2 linked regions of the Salipiger abyssi genome follow. The protein of the gene in region 1 interacts with the protein of each later gene in a pairwise test. Links are inferred from orthologs where the notes say so. Each region holds a gene or a part of one and is shown in the gene's direction. Other genes may lie near its edges. The genes, in order: sfsA and Ga0080574_RS19980.

Region 1 (7,023 bases):
CATCTCGTCGTGGTGACCCGCTGGTATGGCGGCAAGCATCTGGGCGGCGACCGCTTCCGCCATGTGCAGGAGGCGGTGCGGATCTATCTGGAGGATCTTCCCGAAAGCGAGCGCTAACAGAACGGTCTTGTCCCGTTCGGTGGGTGCGCTATTTTACCCTAGGGAAAGTGCATGGAGGGCAGCATGTCACAGGGCGAAGGCGATGTTCTGAATCGCACGAGACGCGCAGCCGGGCGTCTGGTGGCGTGGGCGTGGCCCCGGAAACAGCCGCCCCGGACGATGGCGACGCGCCTGCGTTTTGCACTGCTTGCGGGTCTGGGCTACCTGCTGACCGTGCTGTTTTACCAGCTGAGAACGGGCGACGATCTGAGCGTCATCGTGACCTCCGAGCTGCGCGGCGCGGTTGTCAGCGCCGTCGCGGGGCATGCCGCGCCCTACCTGCTCTTCTTGCTGTGTCTCGGGCTGGCTCTGGGCACGATGTTCCTGGCGATGATCGCGACGGTGACGTGGGAGGTCGGCCTGCTGGCACTCATTGGCAGCCTGCATGTTCTGAGTTTCATCCTCTCCGCTGGGTTCGGCATCGGTATGATGTACCTCCTCTACCAGACGGTCAGTTGGGTGTTGGCGCTCCCGTGGCTTGCAATCACGCTCTGGGGTACGGTGGCCATCGGTATGTTGAGCGTGATCGGGGCGCTGTCTCACGGGCTGCGCGCGGAGCGCGCCCGGCGACGCCGCGTCCCCGGGCTCCCAAACGCGCAGCGGCGCCGGTGTCTGTGCCCGTCGAACGCATGGTTGCGGCGCGTGGGCCCTACCGGTCCCGGCGGCCTCGCCCCTGTCACCCGGTTTGCGGGGACGTATGGCGCTCTTGGCGATGTAGGCGAAGGGGTCATTCCGTCGAGATCAGCACAGCCTCCACCCGACGGTTCGCCTCCCGCCCGTCTTGCGTGAGATTGGTCGCCACCGGCGCGAGATAGCCCACCCCGTCCGATCCAATCTGGCCCGCCGGAACGCCCTTGTTCCGCAGATACGAGACCGCCTCGGCGGCGCGCAGGCGCGACAATGCGGTATTGGCCTCGAGCGAGCCTACCGCATCGGTATGGCCGACAAAGAGGATGCGGCGCGAGGGGTTTTCCCTCAGATACTGCGCCAGCGCGTCGAGCGAGGCCACCTCCGCGCCGCCCAAAGTCGAGGCGCCGCTTTCGAAGCGCAGATCGCGCAGGACGACATGGCCCTGCGCCTCCAGCCGTGCGCCGAGATCGGCGGGATCCACGGCGGCCGGCGCCGCGACCGGCGTGGCGGCGGTGTCCTCCGGCAGCGCTGCGCCCGCGCGAATGATTTGCACATAGCCGGCGGCGTTCGAGCGGCTGACCAGCAGCGTCAGGTAATCGCCCTCCGGCCCGCGCGCCGCGAGAAAACGGAAGGAGGTCAGGTCAACATACATCTCGGGCGCCGGCATCACCTCGGTGCCGAAGCGGAAATCGAACCCGCCGCAGCGCGCCGAGGCGCAGTCGAACAGGATCTCGTAGCCCGCCTTCGTGACCTGTTCGCGCAGCGGCGCGAGGATCTGCAAGCTGGTGAGGTCGGAGGCGTCGATGCGCCAGGCCTGCCGCGCGACGCGGCCCTCGGCGCGGGTGACCGGCACGCCGGTCTCCTCCCGCCACGGCCCCAGCGGCACCGCATAGCTGCCCGGATCGGTCACTGTCTCGGCCATCAGCCGCGTGCCCGGCGGCAACGACAGCTCCAGCGCCTGGGCGGGGACCGCGAGGCAGAGCAGCAGCGACGCCTCAGCGAGCCTGCGCGTGATATTCGTCATTCGGCCGCATATCGGTGGCGCTGGCCACCCGGTTGGTCATGTTGAAGAAGGCCGCGACATTGGCGATGTCCCAGATATCGCGTTCCGAAAACCCCGCGTCGCGCAGCGCCTCGCGGTCGTATTCCGCAATCTCGGCGCTGGATTTGGTCATCTTCTCGGCAAAGCTCAGCATGGCGCGCTGGCGATAGGGCAGGTCGGCGACGCGCCAGTTCATCACCAGCATCTCGCCGAGCTTCGGATCGCCCGAGAGCTCGCGCACGGCGGCGCCATGGGCGGTCAGGCAGTAAAAGCACTTGTTGATCGAGGACACCACCACCGCGATCATCTCGCGTTCCAGCTTGCTCAGCCCCGACTCCGCCAGCATCAGCTCGTTATAGAGTCCGGTAAAGGCGTTGAGCTTGGCGATGTCGAAGGCATGCGCCTTGAGCACGTTCGGCACCATTCCCAGCTTTTCGTCGCAGATGTCGAAATATTTCTGCGTCTCGGGCGGCAACGGCTCCACCATGGGCAGGTTGAGCGCGGTGGGCAGATCCTTGGTCATGTCAGGCCTTCGGGTTTGATACGATAGTGGTACTGTCCCACGAGCGTGAACCCAAGGGAAGCGTAGAGACCGTTGGCCGGGGCGTTGTCCTGAAGGCAGAGCACCGACATCCACTCCGCCCCCTGCTCCTGCGCCCAGAACCCGGCGCAGCGCATCATCCACTTGCCGAGCCCCCGGCCACGATGCGGCGCGCGGATCTCCAGCGCATGCACCATGGCGATGCCGTCATGGATGGCGCAAAAGCCGGTGCCCGCCGGGTGGTCGGATTCGCGCCCGAAGATCCCGGTCTTGGGGCCTTTCACCCGTTCCATCACGCGCTGGCGGGCCTCGCCGATGCCGGCTTCTTCCCAGATCTCGCGCATGATCGCCAGCGGCTCCCAGACCGCAAAGGCGGTCACCCGCGGCAGCTTGTGGTCGGTCAGCCCGCTGACGGGGATGCGCCAGAGATTGACCGGGTCGATCCTGTCATAGCCCGTGCCCGCCAGCGCCGCGTCGAGCCGGTCCTCGCCGTCGCGGATCATGAAGAGCGACTCCTGCCCCATCATCTGCATGGCCTTTTCGGCGGCGGGCAGATCGTCCGTCGTCCAGTCGCGTTCGGCGCTGGCGCAGGAGACGCGCTTGCCGCCGCCATTGCCCTCGCGCAGGCACCAGGGGCCGGCGTCGATGCGGCGCGCGGCGGGCCATGTGCCGTCGATGACGGCGTAGAGCTCGGGCAGGCCTGGGGTCATCCGGGGAACATCTCGCAAAGCCGCGTCATCGCCGCGTCGACCCGCGCGCCGTCCTGGCCGCGAATGACGATATTGGCGCCATAGACGCCGTTGCGCTGATAGGGGTAGGAGCCGATGGAGAGATCGCTGAACTCGCCCGCGAGCTCTGCCAGCGGCCCGGCGATCTCGCCCTCGCCGCGCTCGACCCGCAGGTTCTGCGACAAGAGCGGCGCACCGCCGGTGAGCGTGGGCAGGATGCTGGCGACCATCGCCTCGAACACCGCCGGCACGCCGGCCATCACATGCACGTTCTTCATGGTGAAACCGGGCGCGATGGAGACCGGATTCTCGATCAGCGTGGCGCCGTCGGGGATGCGCGCCATGCGCTTGCGGGCGTCGTTGAACTCCACGCCCTGACGGTCGTAATGCGCCTGAAGCAGCGCCCGTGCGTCGTCGCGCACGTCGATAGCAGCGCCAAAGGCGGCGGCGACGCAATCGGCGGTTATATCGTCATGGGTCGGGCCGATGCCGCCGGAGGTGAAGACATGGGTATAGGCCGCGCTGAGCGCAGTGACCGCGCCGACGATGGCCTCGCGGTCGTCGGAGATCACGCGCACCTCGCCCAGATCGATCCCCACCTTGGTCAGCGCGCGCGCGAGGTGATGCATGTTGGAGTCGCGGGTGCGCCCCGAGAGGATTTCGTCGCCGATCACGATCATCGCGGCGGTGGGATTGGTCATGTCTTGGCTCTCCTTGGCGCGGCTCTCGCAATGGTATAGGCCCGCGTTCATGCGCTTTCAAACCCCTCTGATCCCTGCCACGCTGCTCCGCCGCTACAAGCGCTTCCTCGCCGATGCACGGCTGGCGGACGGGCGCGAGATCACCGCGCATGTGGCCAACCCCGGCAGTATGCTGGGGCTGAAGGATCCGGGGCTGAAGATCTGGCTCGAGCCCAATGACGACCCCAAGCGCAAGCTGAAATACGCCTGGCGGCTGGTCGAGCATGATACGGGCGCCTTTACCGGGGTCGATACCGGCGTGCCCAACCGCATGCTGCGCAGCGCGCTGGAGGCGGGCGCGGTGCCGGGGCTGGAGGGCTATGACAGCCTGCGCCCCGAGGTGAAATACGGCGAGAAGAGCCGCATCGACTTCCTGCTTTCGGGCGAGGGCCGGCCAGATGCGTATGTCGAGGTGAAATCGGTGACCTTATCGCGTCAGCCGGGGCTGGCGGAATTTCCCGACAGCGTGACCGCGCGCGGCGCGAAACATCTGGCCGAGCTCTCGGCCATGGTGCGCGCCGGCCACCGCGCGGTGATGCTCTATCTGGTGCAGCGCACCGATTGCTCCGAGGTGACGCTGGCCGCCGATCTCGACCCGGCCTATGCGCGCGCCTTCGCTGCCGCCATGGATGCGGGCGTCGAGGTGCTGGCCTTCGGTTGCGCGATCTCTCCCGAGGGTGTCACGCTCGGGGGCGCCCTGCCGTTCCGCGCCCCCTGAGCCTTTCATCTTTCTTACAAATACTCCCCGCGACGCAGGGCGCCCGCGCCGCGTCCGGAGGCTTACGCGCTTTCGACGGCGCTGCCCTTCTCGACCATGAGCGTGCGCGTCGGGAACGGGATCGGCACGCCGGCAGCATCCAGCGCTTCTTTTACGTTGCGGGTCATATCCGCCTGGAACTGGAAGAAATCGGCGCTGTCCACCCAGACCCGCACCAGGAAATCGACCGAGCTGTCGCCCAGATTGGTGACCTGGAAGAACGGTTCGGGATCGGTCTTGGCGCGCGGATCGGCGAGGATCGTGTCGCGGATGACCTCTTCGGCCTGTTTCAGATTGGCGCCGTACCCCACGCCGAACGTCCATTCGGCACGGCGGGTTTTGTAGACCGAGAAATTCTCGATCACATTGCCCCAGACCTGCGAATTGGGAATGATGATCTGTGTATTGCCCAGCGAGGCGAGCTCGATCGTATTGAGCGTGATGTCCTTGACGGTGCCCATCTCGCCCGCGACCTCGATGAAATCGCCCATCTTGATCGGGCGGAAGATCACGATCATCACGCCGGCGGCGAGGTTCGACAACGTGCCCTGCAAGGCGAGGCCGATGGCGAGGCCGGCGGCACCGATGGCGGCAACGATGGAGGTGGTCTGCACGCCGAAACTGTTCAGCACGAAGAGCGCGGTAAAGAGCAGCACCGTGTAGCGCGCCAGATTGCCGAGGAAGTGAAACAGCGTCTCGTCCAGCCTGGCGCTGCGCTTGGCAATGGCGACGATGCGCCGCTTGACCCAGCCGGCGAGGAAAAAGCCGATGATCAGCAGCAATACGGCGGCGACCACATTGCCCAGAAGCTGGGCGAGGAATTCCAGCGTCAGCAGGTCCGACACCGATTTTCCGTCGTAGATTTGCATGTCCAGAAGATTGCGCAGCGTTTCCATATGTCCTCTCTCTCGTTCTGATATCGCCTTATGTGCTGCTGCGGGTGCGAGAGGCAACGCTTCCGTGGCAGGAAAGCCGCTGCGCTCCGGGCGGCTACTGCCTCTGGCATTGCCGGACAAGAGGTATTAAATGGAACACATTCACGCAGAACGGAGCGCGCAGCCTTGAGACATGACACCGGCGGCCGCCTCACCCGGGACGGTATCCGCATCTACGACACCGCCGATTTCGCCGGCATGCACAAGGCCGGCGCTGTTGCCGCGCGCATCCTCGACGAGGTGGCGCCGCATGTCTATCCCGGCCAGACCACCGCCGGGCTGGAGGCGTTCATCCGTGCCGCGGTCGAAGAGTCGGGGGCGACCTCGGCCACGATCGGCTACAAGGGCTATCAGCACGCCAGCTGCATTTCGGTGAACCACGTGGTCTGCCACGGCATTCCGGGCAACAAGATCCCGAAATGGAAGAACGACACCCATGCACGCAGTGACGACAGCCTGATCGACGGCGATATCCTGAATATCGACGTGACGGTTATCGTCGACGGCTGGTTCGGCGATACCAGCCGCATGTATGTGGCGGGCGAGCCGAAACCCTATGCGCAGCGGCTGATGCAGGTCACCCATGATGCGCTGATGATCGGCATCGAGACGGTGAAGCCGGGCAATACCTTCGGCGATATCGGTCATGCGATCCAGAGCTATGTGGAAGGCCACCGCATGTCGGTGGTGCGCGATTTCTGCGGTCACGGGCTGGGGCGCGTGTTCCACGCGCCGCCAAACGTGCTGCATTACGGTCGTGCCGGCAGCGGGCCGCGGCTCGAGGAAGGCATGTTCTTCACCATCGAGCCGATGGTGAACTTGGGCCGGCCCGAAACAAAGGTGCTGAAGGACGAGTGGACGGCGATCACCCGCGACAAGTCGCTCTCGGCACAGTTCGAGCATTCGGTCGGCGTGACCGCGGACGGGGTGGAGATCTTTACCCTGTCGCCGGCGGGCAAGTTTCACCCGACCTGGGAAAGCTGACGCGAAGACGCCCGCAAGGGCGGAGGAGCGGCTCCTCGCGCCCTTGCGGCCGCTCCTCGCCTCAGTCCCACTTCCAGAGCGCCGGTACGAAGCGATAGGCCTCGCCATCCTTCATCACATGGCCCACGCCCGGAAACGGGAAGTGATAGCCCAGCACCGCCATCCGGTCGGCCACCGCCATATCGAGCAGCCGCCTGCGCGTCGCCACCGTCACGTCGCCATCCATATCGAAGTTGTTGTACCAGCCGGGATGGGCGAAATTCGTGTAGATATGGCTCATCGCATCGCCGGTGGCGAGCAGCTGCTGCCCGCCTGACTCCACGATCACGCTCATATGCCCGGGCGTATGGCCCGGCGTGTCGATCACCCGGATCCCCGGCGCCACCTCCTGCCCGTCCGAAAGCAATTCCCACTCGGCGCCATCCACCGCGATGGAGTTCTGCGCCCCCACCACGAATTGCTGCATCTCCGCCGGGACCGAGCTTGCCAGCCCGTCCTGCATCCAGA
Region 2 (6,894 bases), 1.2 Mb from region 1 along the record:
GGGCGATGCGGGCTCGGGGCTCTCCAAGGGCGGGATGAAGACCAAGCTGCTGGCGGCCAAGACCGCGACCGCTGCGGGCTGTGCCATGGCGATCACCGAGGGCTCGGTGCTGCACCCGCTCTCGGCGCTGGAGGCCGGCGCGAATGCCACCTGGTTCACCTCCCGGCTCGACCCGCACGCGGCGCGCAAGCGCTGGATCGCGGCGATGAAGCCCTGCGGCGAGGTGACCGTGGATGCGGGCGCGGCGCGGGCATTGGCACAGGGCCGCTCGCTGCTGCCGGTGGGGGTGACCGGGGCCGTTGGCGATTTCGGGCGCGGCGATCCGGTGGCGATCCGAGATCCGCGCGGCGCGACTCTGGGGCAGGGGCTGACCCGCTACACCGCCGCGGAGGCGCGGCAGATCCTCGGGCATCATTCCTCGGAGATCGAGGCGGTTCTGGGCTATCCGGGCCGCGCGGTGCTGGTTCACCGGGACGATATGGCGCTCTAATCGCGGGCGGGGCACCCGGTCGGACCGGTCGGCCTGCCTCCGGCGGGGATATTTTCAGCCAATGGAAACCTGCCGGGCGGGCGCTGTCGATGCGATCCGCGCTTTCATCTTTCTTCAAATACTCAAAAACAAACCAGAATGACCCGGCGCAGAGCGTCGGTGCTTCTGCATCTTCCGCTGCGGTTCCGGGGGCGTTATATGAAAGCTCTCTGAAACCGAACCCGAAGGGTGAAAGCGATGAAAGACATGAGCGATATTCCCGCGATCATGACCGAAATCGGCCGCCGCGCCAAGGCGGCCGCAGCCGAGCTCGCCTTCACCCCGCCAGCCCGCAAGACCGAAGCGCTGGAAGCCGCCGCCGAGGCGGTCTGGGCGCGCCGGGCGGAGATCGTCGAGGCCAACAAGCAGGATCTCGCCTTCGGCCGCGACAAGGGGCTGAGCGACGCGATGATGGACCGGCTGCTGCTGACCGAGGAGCGGATCAAGGGCATCGTCGACGGGCTTCGCGCCATTGCCGGGCAAGAGGATCCGGTCGGCAAGGTCATCGCCGAATGGGACCAGCCTTCGGGGCTGCATATCCAGCGCGTGCGCACGCCGCTGGGCGTGGTGGGGGTGATCTATGAATCGCGCCCCAACGTCACCGCCGATGCCGGTGCGCTTTGCCTGAAATCCGGCAATGCTGTGATTCTGCGCGGCGGTTCGGAGAGCTTCCATTCCTCCCGCGCGATCCATGATTGCCTGGTCGAGGGGCTGCGCAAGGCGGGCCTGCCCGAGGATTCGATCCAGCTCGTGCCGACCCGCGACCGTGCCGCCGTCAGCGCGCTGCTGACCATGACCGATTATGTCGACGTGATCGTGCCGCGCGGCGGCAAGGGGCTCGTCGGGCTGGTGCAGCGCGAGGCGCGGGTGCCGGTCTTTGCCCATCTCGAGGGGATCGTGCATATCTATATCGATCCGTCGGCGGACCCGGTGAAGGCGCTGAGCGTGGTGATGAATGCCAAGACCCGGCGCACCGGCATCTGCGGCGCCGCCGAATGTCTGCTGATCCATCGCGATGCGGTCGACACGATCGGTCAGGGCGTGATCCGCGCACTGGTCGAGGCCGGGGTCGAGGTGCGCGCCGATGAGGCGCTTCAGGCCATCGCCGGCACGGCGCAGGCGACCGAGGCGGACTGGGGCTGCGAATATCTCGACAAGATCATCGCCGCCAAGGTGGTCGAGGACGAGGACGCGGCGATTGCCCATATCCGGCAGTTCGGCTCGGATCACACCGATTGCATCCTTGCCGAGGACGAGGCCGCCATCGACCGCTTTGTCGAGCGGGTGGACAGCGCCATCGTCATGGTCAACGCCTCCACCCAGTTCGCCGATGGCGGCGAGTTCGGCATGGGCGCCGAGATCGGCATCGCCACCGGCAAGATGCATGCGCGCGGTCCGGTTGGGGCGGAGCAGCTCACCTCGTTCAAATACGTGGTGCGCGCCGACGGTGCCGTGCGCGGCTAGCGCTCAGGCGATCTCGATGGTGACGGCGGCCTCGCCCGCATGCACCGCCAGCTTGCGCCCGCGTTCGGGCGCAAGCATCGCCAGGCAGGCGAACTGAACCCAGGCCGGCGTCAGCTCTGTGCTTGGCGTCTCGCTGGCAAGCTGATCCCAGAGCGATGGCGCGACCGAGAGGCGCGGGCCGGTGCCGGTGATCCGCCATATTCCGTCATCATGCGAGATCTGTATCTGACCGCCCAGCGGCAGCGCCGTTTCGCAGCACAGCATCGCGAGATAGGCCAGTTGCACCTGGCTCCGCTTTGTCGCCCCCTGAGGCTGCCATTCGACGCTCAGCCGCCCGCCGCGGCAATAGTCCGTCAGCAGCTTGGCAACCTCGCGGGCGCCGATCTCCTGCTCGTCCGAGGCGCTGCCGAAGGCGACACGGAAGAAATTGATGCGTGCTGCCGCCGATGCGCAGCTCTCTTCGATCAGCGACATCTCTTCCGGCCCGGGCGTGCCGGCCAGCGCGATCAGCTCAAGCCCGTTCGAGATGGCGCCCACCGGGCTCACCAGATCGTGACACAGGCGCGACCCTACCAGCGTCGCCAATCTGGCAGTATCGTTGGACATCGGCGGCTCCCTTCAGGATGGTCAGCACATGGAAGACCTAAACGCATTACTCGAACCCGGCATGCTGGTGACGCATCCCGACCGGCCCGACTGGGGCACCGGGCAGGTACAATCCAACATCGGCGGACGTATCACAGTCAACTTCCGCGAGCAGGGAAAGGTCGTCATAGACGGAAAACGTGTTGGCCTCCTCCCGGTTTTTGACGAATAACCTAGGGGCCGAGATCTTTCGGAATGGTTAACCGCGCCTCGCGAGCGCTGGCGCCGAAAGCGGTTTCCCTCGCGCCCGTGCCGCATTAAGAACGCGAGAACGTGGAGCGAGAGGCAGGAATGGCGCTGGACGAGAGGGATTTCACGGTGCGGCTTGCGCGCGACGCGGCGGATATCGCCGCGGCCCAGCGGCTGCGCTACGAGGTCTTCGTCGAGGAGCTGGGCGGCGGCGGCGCGCTGGTCGATCACGCGCAGCGGCTGGAGCGCGACCGGTTCGACCCCTTTTTCGATCACCTGATTCTGAGCGATGCCCGGCACGACGGCGCCGTGGTCGGCGTCTACCGGCTGCTGCGCGACGATCAGGCGGCGGCGGCGGGGCAGTTCTATTCCGAGGACGAATACGATCTCACGCCACTGCGCCGTTCGGGACGGCGGCTGCTGGAGCTTGGGCGCTCCTGCCTGCATCCCGATTATCGCGGCGGCACCGCGATGATGCATCTGTGGCAGGCGCTGGCGGACTATATTGCCGAGCACGGGATCGAGATCCTGTTCGGCACCGCCTCGTTTCACGGCACCGATGTGACGCGGCTGGCGCAGCCGCTGTCGCTGCTGCATCGCCGCCACCTCGCGCCCGAGCCGCTGCGGGTGCGCTCGCGCCGGTTCCAGAGCATGGATCTGATCCCCGAGGCAGAGATCGACCGGCGGCAGGCGATGCGCGAGGTGCCGGCGCTGATCAAGGGCTATCTGCGGCTTGGCGGCGTCGTGGGCGAGGGCGCTTATGTGGATCACGCTTTCAACACCACCGATGTGTGCCTGATCATGGACACGGCGCAGCTCAACGCGAGGGCGGCGGGGATCTATACGCGGGGGCGCGGGTGAGCGGCCCGACATGGCGCGGCGACGCCCCGCCCGAAATCCGGCTGCGCGGCGCCGACTGGTTGCGGGTGGGTTGGCGCGGTCTGCTGCTGGGCGGGCTGGTGCTGCTCGGGCTGGTGCTGAAGCTGCTGCTGCGGCTGATCGAACGCCCGCTCTGCGGTCAGAGCCGCCCGGTCACGCCGTGGATTTCCCAAGGCGTCTGCCGCGCCGCCTTTGTCATCCTGGGCATTCCCGTCACCGTGTCCGGCCCGCGCATGATCGGCCCCGGCGCGCTGGTGGCCAATCATTCCTCCTGGCTCGACATCTTTGCGCTGAACGCGCGGCGCAATGTCTATTTCGTCTCCAAGGCCGAGGTTGCGAACTGGCCGCTGATCGGCTGGCTGGCGCGCGCCACCGGCACGGTGTTCATCACACGCGATCCGCGTCAGGCCGCAGAGCAGAAGCGCATCTTCGAGGAGCGGCTGCTGCACGGTCACCGGCTGCTTTTCTTCCCCGAGGGCACATCGACAGACGGGCAGCGGGTTCTGTCTTTTAAATCAACGCTGTTTGCGGCGTTTTTCAGCGAACACCTGAAGCATGAGCTGCAAGTGCAGGCTGTCACGGTGATTTATCATGCGCCAGAGGGCGAGGATCCGCGATTTTACGGGTGGTGGGGCGATATGGAATTTGGCCCGCATCTGCTCAAGCTGCTGGGCGCAAGGCATCGCGGACGGGTGGAGCTGATCTATCATCCGCCGGTGCGTGTGGATGCGCATCCCAACCGCAAGACGCTTGCCGCGCATCTCGAAGCGCAGGTGCGCGCGGCGCATCCCTCCGGCGGGGCCTGAGCCTCAGCGCATGGCGGCGATGAGCGTCTTCAGCGCCGCCGCCGCGTCTTCCTCGTCCCAGATCTCCTCGCCGATGCCGAAGAAATCGGTGACCGGCGTAAGCTCGGTCACCAGCTCCGGGGTCAGCCCGCCCTCGGCCACCACCGGCAGCTCGATCATCTGCGACCACCACTCGAAGAGTTCGCGTTCGGCCAGTGTGCCGTCGCCCAGCGAGGCGCCGCCCACCGGGCCGAAAGAGACGTAATCGGCGCCGTTTTCGCCGGCGGTCATGCCGTCATGTTTCGAGCTGCCGCAGAAGGCGCCGACGATGGCGTCGGTGCCGAGCTCCTTGCGGGCATGGCGCACCGAGCGGGAGCCATCGGTCAGGTGTACCCCGTCGAGCCCCAGCCGCTGCGCCAGCACCACATGGGTGTCGATCACCAGCGCCACGTCATGGGCATGGGCGACCTCGCGCACGGCATCGGCGGCGCGCAGCAGCTTGTCCTCGTCGCGCGTGGCGAGCGCCAGGCGGATGCAGGCGATCTCGGCCACATCGAGCACCGCGGAGAGCCGTGCGGGAAAGGCGCTGAGATCGAACTCCGGCGGGGTGATGAGATAGAGCTGGGGCAGGTCGGTTTCGGCCATGGCAGGGCTCCTCGGGTGTGATCCGGCCCCTATATCGCGTTAAACGGCGCGGTGCCAAGGGGTTACTTGGGCGGCAACGTCGCGGTGAAGGCCAGCGCCAGGTCGAGCAGGCGCGCGCGGATCTCGTCATCGGCCATGGCGTCTTCATCGGCCTCGACAAAGCCGCCCATGCGGCGCCCGCCCATGATCGCCGGCGCCACGCCGGGCAGCGCCTCGGCCTCCTCCTGCGCGTCCTTGCCGGTGCGGAAGAGCCCGCCGGCACCCCGGATGCCGCAGATCATATTGCCGTCGCGCAGGAAGCAGAGCGCGCCGAACATGCGCTTTTCTCCGAGCCCGGGCAGCGCGCCGAGCGCGTCGCGCAGGGTTTCCGCCAGTCCTTCGTCATAGGCCATGTGCGCTCCTCTCGTCGGTTCGCGCCCAGCTTATCGGGCGGAGGCCTCCGGCGGGGATATTTTTTGCCAATGGAAGCGGGCTTGCCCTTGATTTGCGGGGCCTTTACTCAGGCGGCGAGAGGATTTGGAGGGGCGATGCCCGGCGAACAGACACAACCGGCCTTTGTGCTGGTGCGGCCCCAGATGGGCGAGAATATCGGTGCCGCGGCGCGGGCGATGTGGAATTTCGGCCTCGACCGCATGCGGCTGGTGAGCCCGCGCGACGGCTGGCCGAACCCGGCCTCGGTGGCCATGGCCTCGGGCGCGGGGCGACTTTTGGACGATGCGGCGCTGCATGAGGATCTGGCGGGCGCTGTGGGCGATTGCGATCTGGTCTTTGCCACCACGGCCCGGCAGCGCGGCATGACCAAGCCGGTCTATTCGCCGGAAGAGGCGATGCGCGCGGCGGCGGCGCGGCTGGCCGAGGGGGGCCGGGTCGCCGTGCTCTTCGGGCCGGAGCGTGCGGGGATGGAGAACGCCGATGTGGCGCAGGCCAATGCGATCATCTCGGTGCCGGTGAACCCGGAATTTCCCTCGCTGAACCTCGCGCAATGCGTGCTGCTCTGCGCCTATGAGTGGCGCCGGGCGAGCGCCGAGATCGAGGCGCGGCGTGACGAGATGGCGGGGGCGGCCTGGGCCAGCGGCATCGAGGTGGAGAAGCTTGCCGAGCATTACGAGCAGCGGCTCGACGACGCGGGGTTCTTTTTCCCCGAGCACAAGGCGCCGGCGATGAAGCTGACGCTGCGCAACCTCTGGAGCCGCATGCCGCTGACCAGCGAGGATGTGCGCACGCTGCATGGGATCATGCGGCAGATGGTGCGCTGGAAGGAGCGCGGCTGAGGGTTTGCCCGGCATTGTCTGCGGGCGGTGAAAGGGGAGGCCCCGGATCGGGTCCGGGGCGGGTGTTTTGCAGCCTGCGGCGATGCGGCCCGGGCGGCGGGGTCGGGCGGGGTTGAAGCACCTCGGGGGCGGGCCTATCGTCCGACCGGATCAAGGAGAGGAACATCATGGCCGAAAAGCGCAAGCTCTTCGAAGAGGTCGGTGCCGAGGCGCCCAGGGCGCAGCCGGCGGGCGGCATGATCGACAAGGGCCGGGGCGGCGCGCGCGGCGCCATCCGGCTCTGGCTGATGCTGCTTTTTGCGCTGGTCATGGCGATGATCGTGGTCGGCGGGCTCACCCGGCTCACCGATAGCGGGCTGAGCATCACCGAGTGGAAGCCGCTCACCGGCGCGCTGCCGCCGATGAGCCAGGCCGACTGGGAGGCGGAGTTTGCGCTCTACCAGCAGATCCCGGAATTCCAGTTGCAGAACAACCAGATGACCCTTGC

Evidence for each region.
Region 2: the proteins of sfsA (region 1) and Ga0080574_RS19980 interact in binary tests that used the Escherichia coli proteins (3 or more experiments, as listed by UniProt). The link is inferred for Salipiger abyssi from one-to-one orthologs.

The regions. Positions count from the first base shown.
Region 1 is NZ_CP015093.1:2,119,794-2,126,816, forward strand. What follows is about bases 2,716-5,704. They hold sfsA (DNA/RNA nuclease SfsA), read left to right. Parts: upstream 2,716-3,850; coding sequence 3,851-4,558; downstream 4,559-5,704. Other genes in these bases: Ga0080574_RS13755 (GNAT family N-acetyltransferase), read right to left, coding at 2,716-3,082; Ga0080574_RS13760 (competence/damage-inducible protein A), read right to left, coding at 3,079-3,801; Ga0080574_RS13770 (mechanosensitive ion channel family protein), read right to left, coding at 4,621-5,493; map (type I methionyl aminopeptidase), read left to right, coding at 5,659-5,704. Also shown: Ga0080574_RS13735 (YigZ family protein), read left to right, coding at 1-117; Ga0080574_RS13740 (hypothetical protein), read left to right, coding at 184-948; Ga0080574_RS13745 (OmpA family protein), read right to left, coding at 887-1,813; Ga0080574_RS13750 (peroxidase-related enzyme), read right to left, coding at 1,785-2,354; more of Ga0080574_RS13755, read right to left, coding at 2,351-2,715; more of map, read left to right, coding at 5,705-6,516; Ga0080574_RS13780 (MBL fold metallo-hydrolase), read right to left, coding at 6,578-7,023. UniProt on the Escherichia coli protein: Binds to DNA non-specifically. Could be a regulatory factor involved in maltose metabolism.
Region 2 is NZ_CP015093.1:3,367,148-3,374,041, forward strand. What follows is about bases 1-2,860. They hold Ga0080574_RS19980 (glutamate-5-semialdehyde dehydrogenase), read left to right. Parts: upstream 1-727; coding sequence 728-1,993; downstream 1,994-2,860. Other genes in these bases: proB (glutamate 5-kinase), read left to right, coding at 1-490; Ga0080574_RS19985 (histidine phosphotransferase family protein), read right to left, coding at 1,997-2,599; Ga0080574_RS19990 (DUF3553 domain-containing protein), read left to right, coding at 2,628-2,810. Also shown: olsB (L-ornithine N(alpha)-acyltransferase), read left to right, coding at 2,930-3,688; olsA (lyso-ornithine lipid O-acyltransferase), read left to right, coding at 3,685-4,512; Ga0080574_RS20005 (thiamine phosphate synthase), read right to left, coding at 4,516-5,136; Ga0080574_RS20010 (TfoX/Sxy family protein), read right to left, coding at 5,199-5,528; Ga0080574_RS20015 (RNA methyltransferase), read left to right, coding at 5,664-6,407; ctaA (heme A synthase), read left to right, coding at 6,575-6,894. UniProt on the Escherichia coli protein: Catalyzes the NADPH-dependent reduction of L-glutamate 5-phosphate into L-glutamate 5-semialdehyde and phosphate. The product spontaneously undergoes cyclization to form 1-pyrroline-5-carboxylate.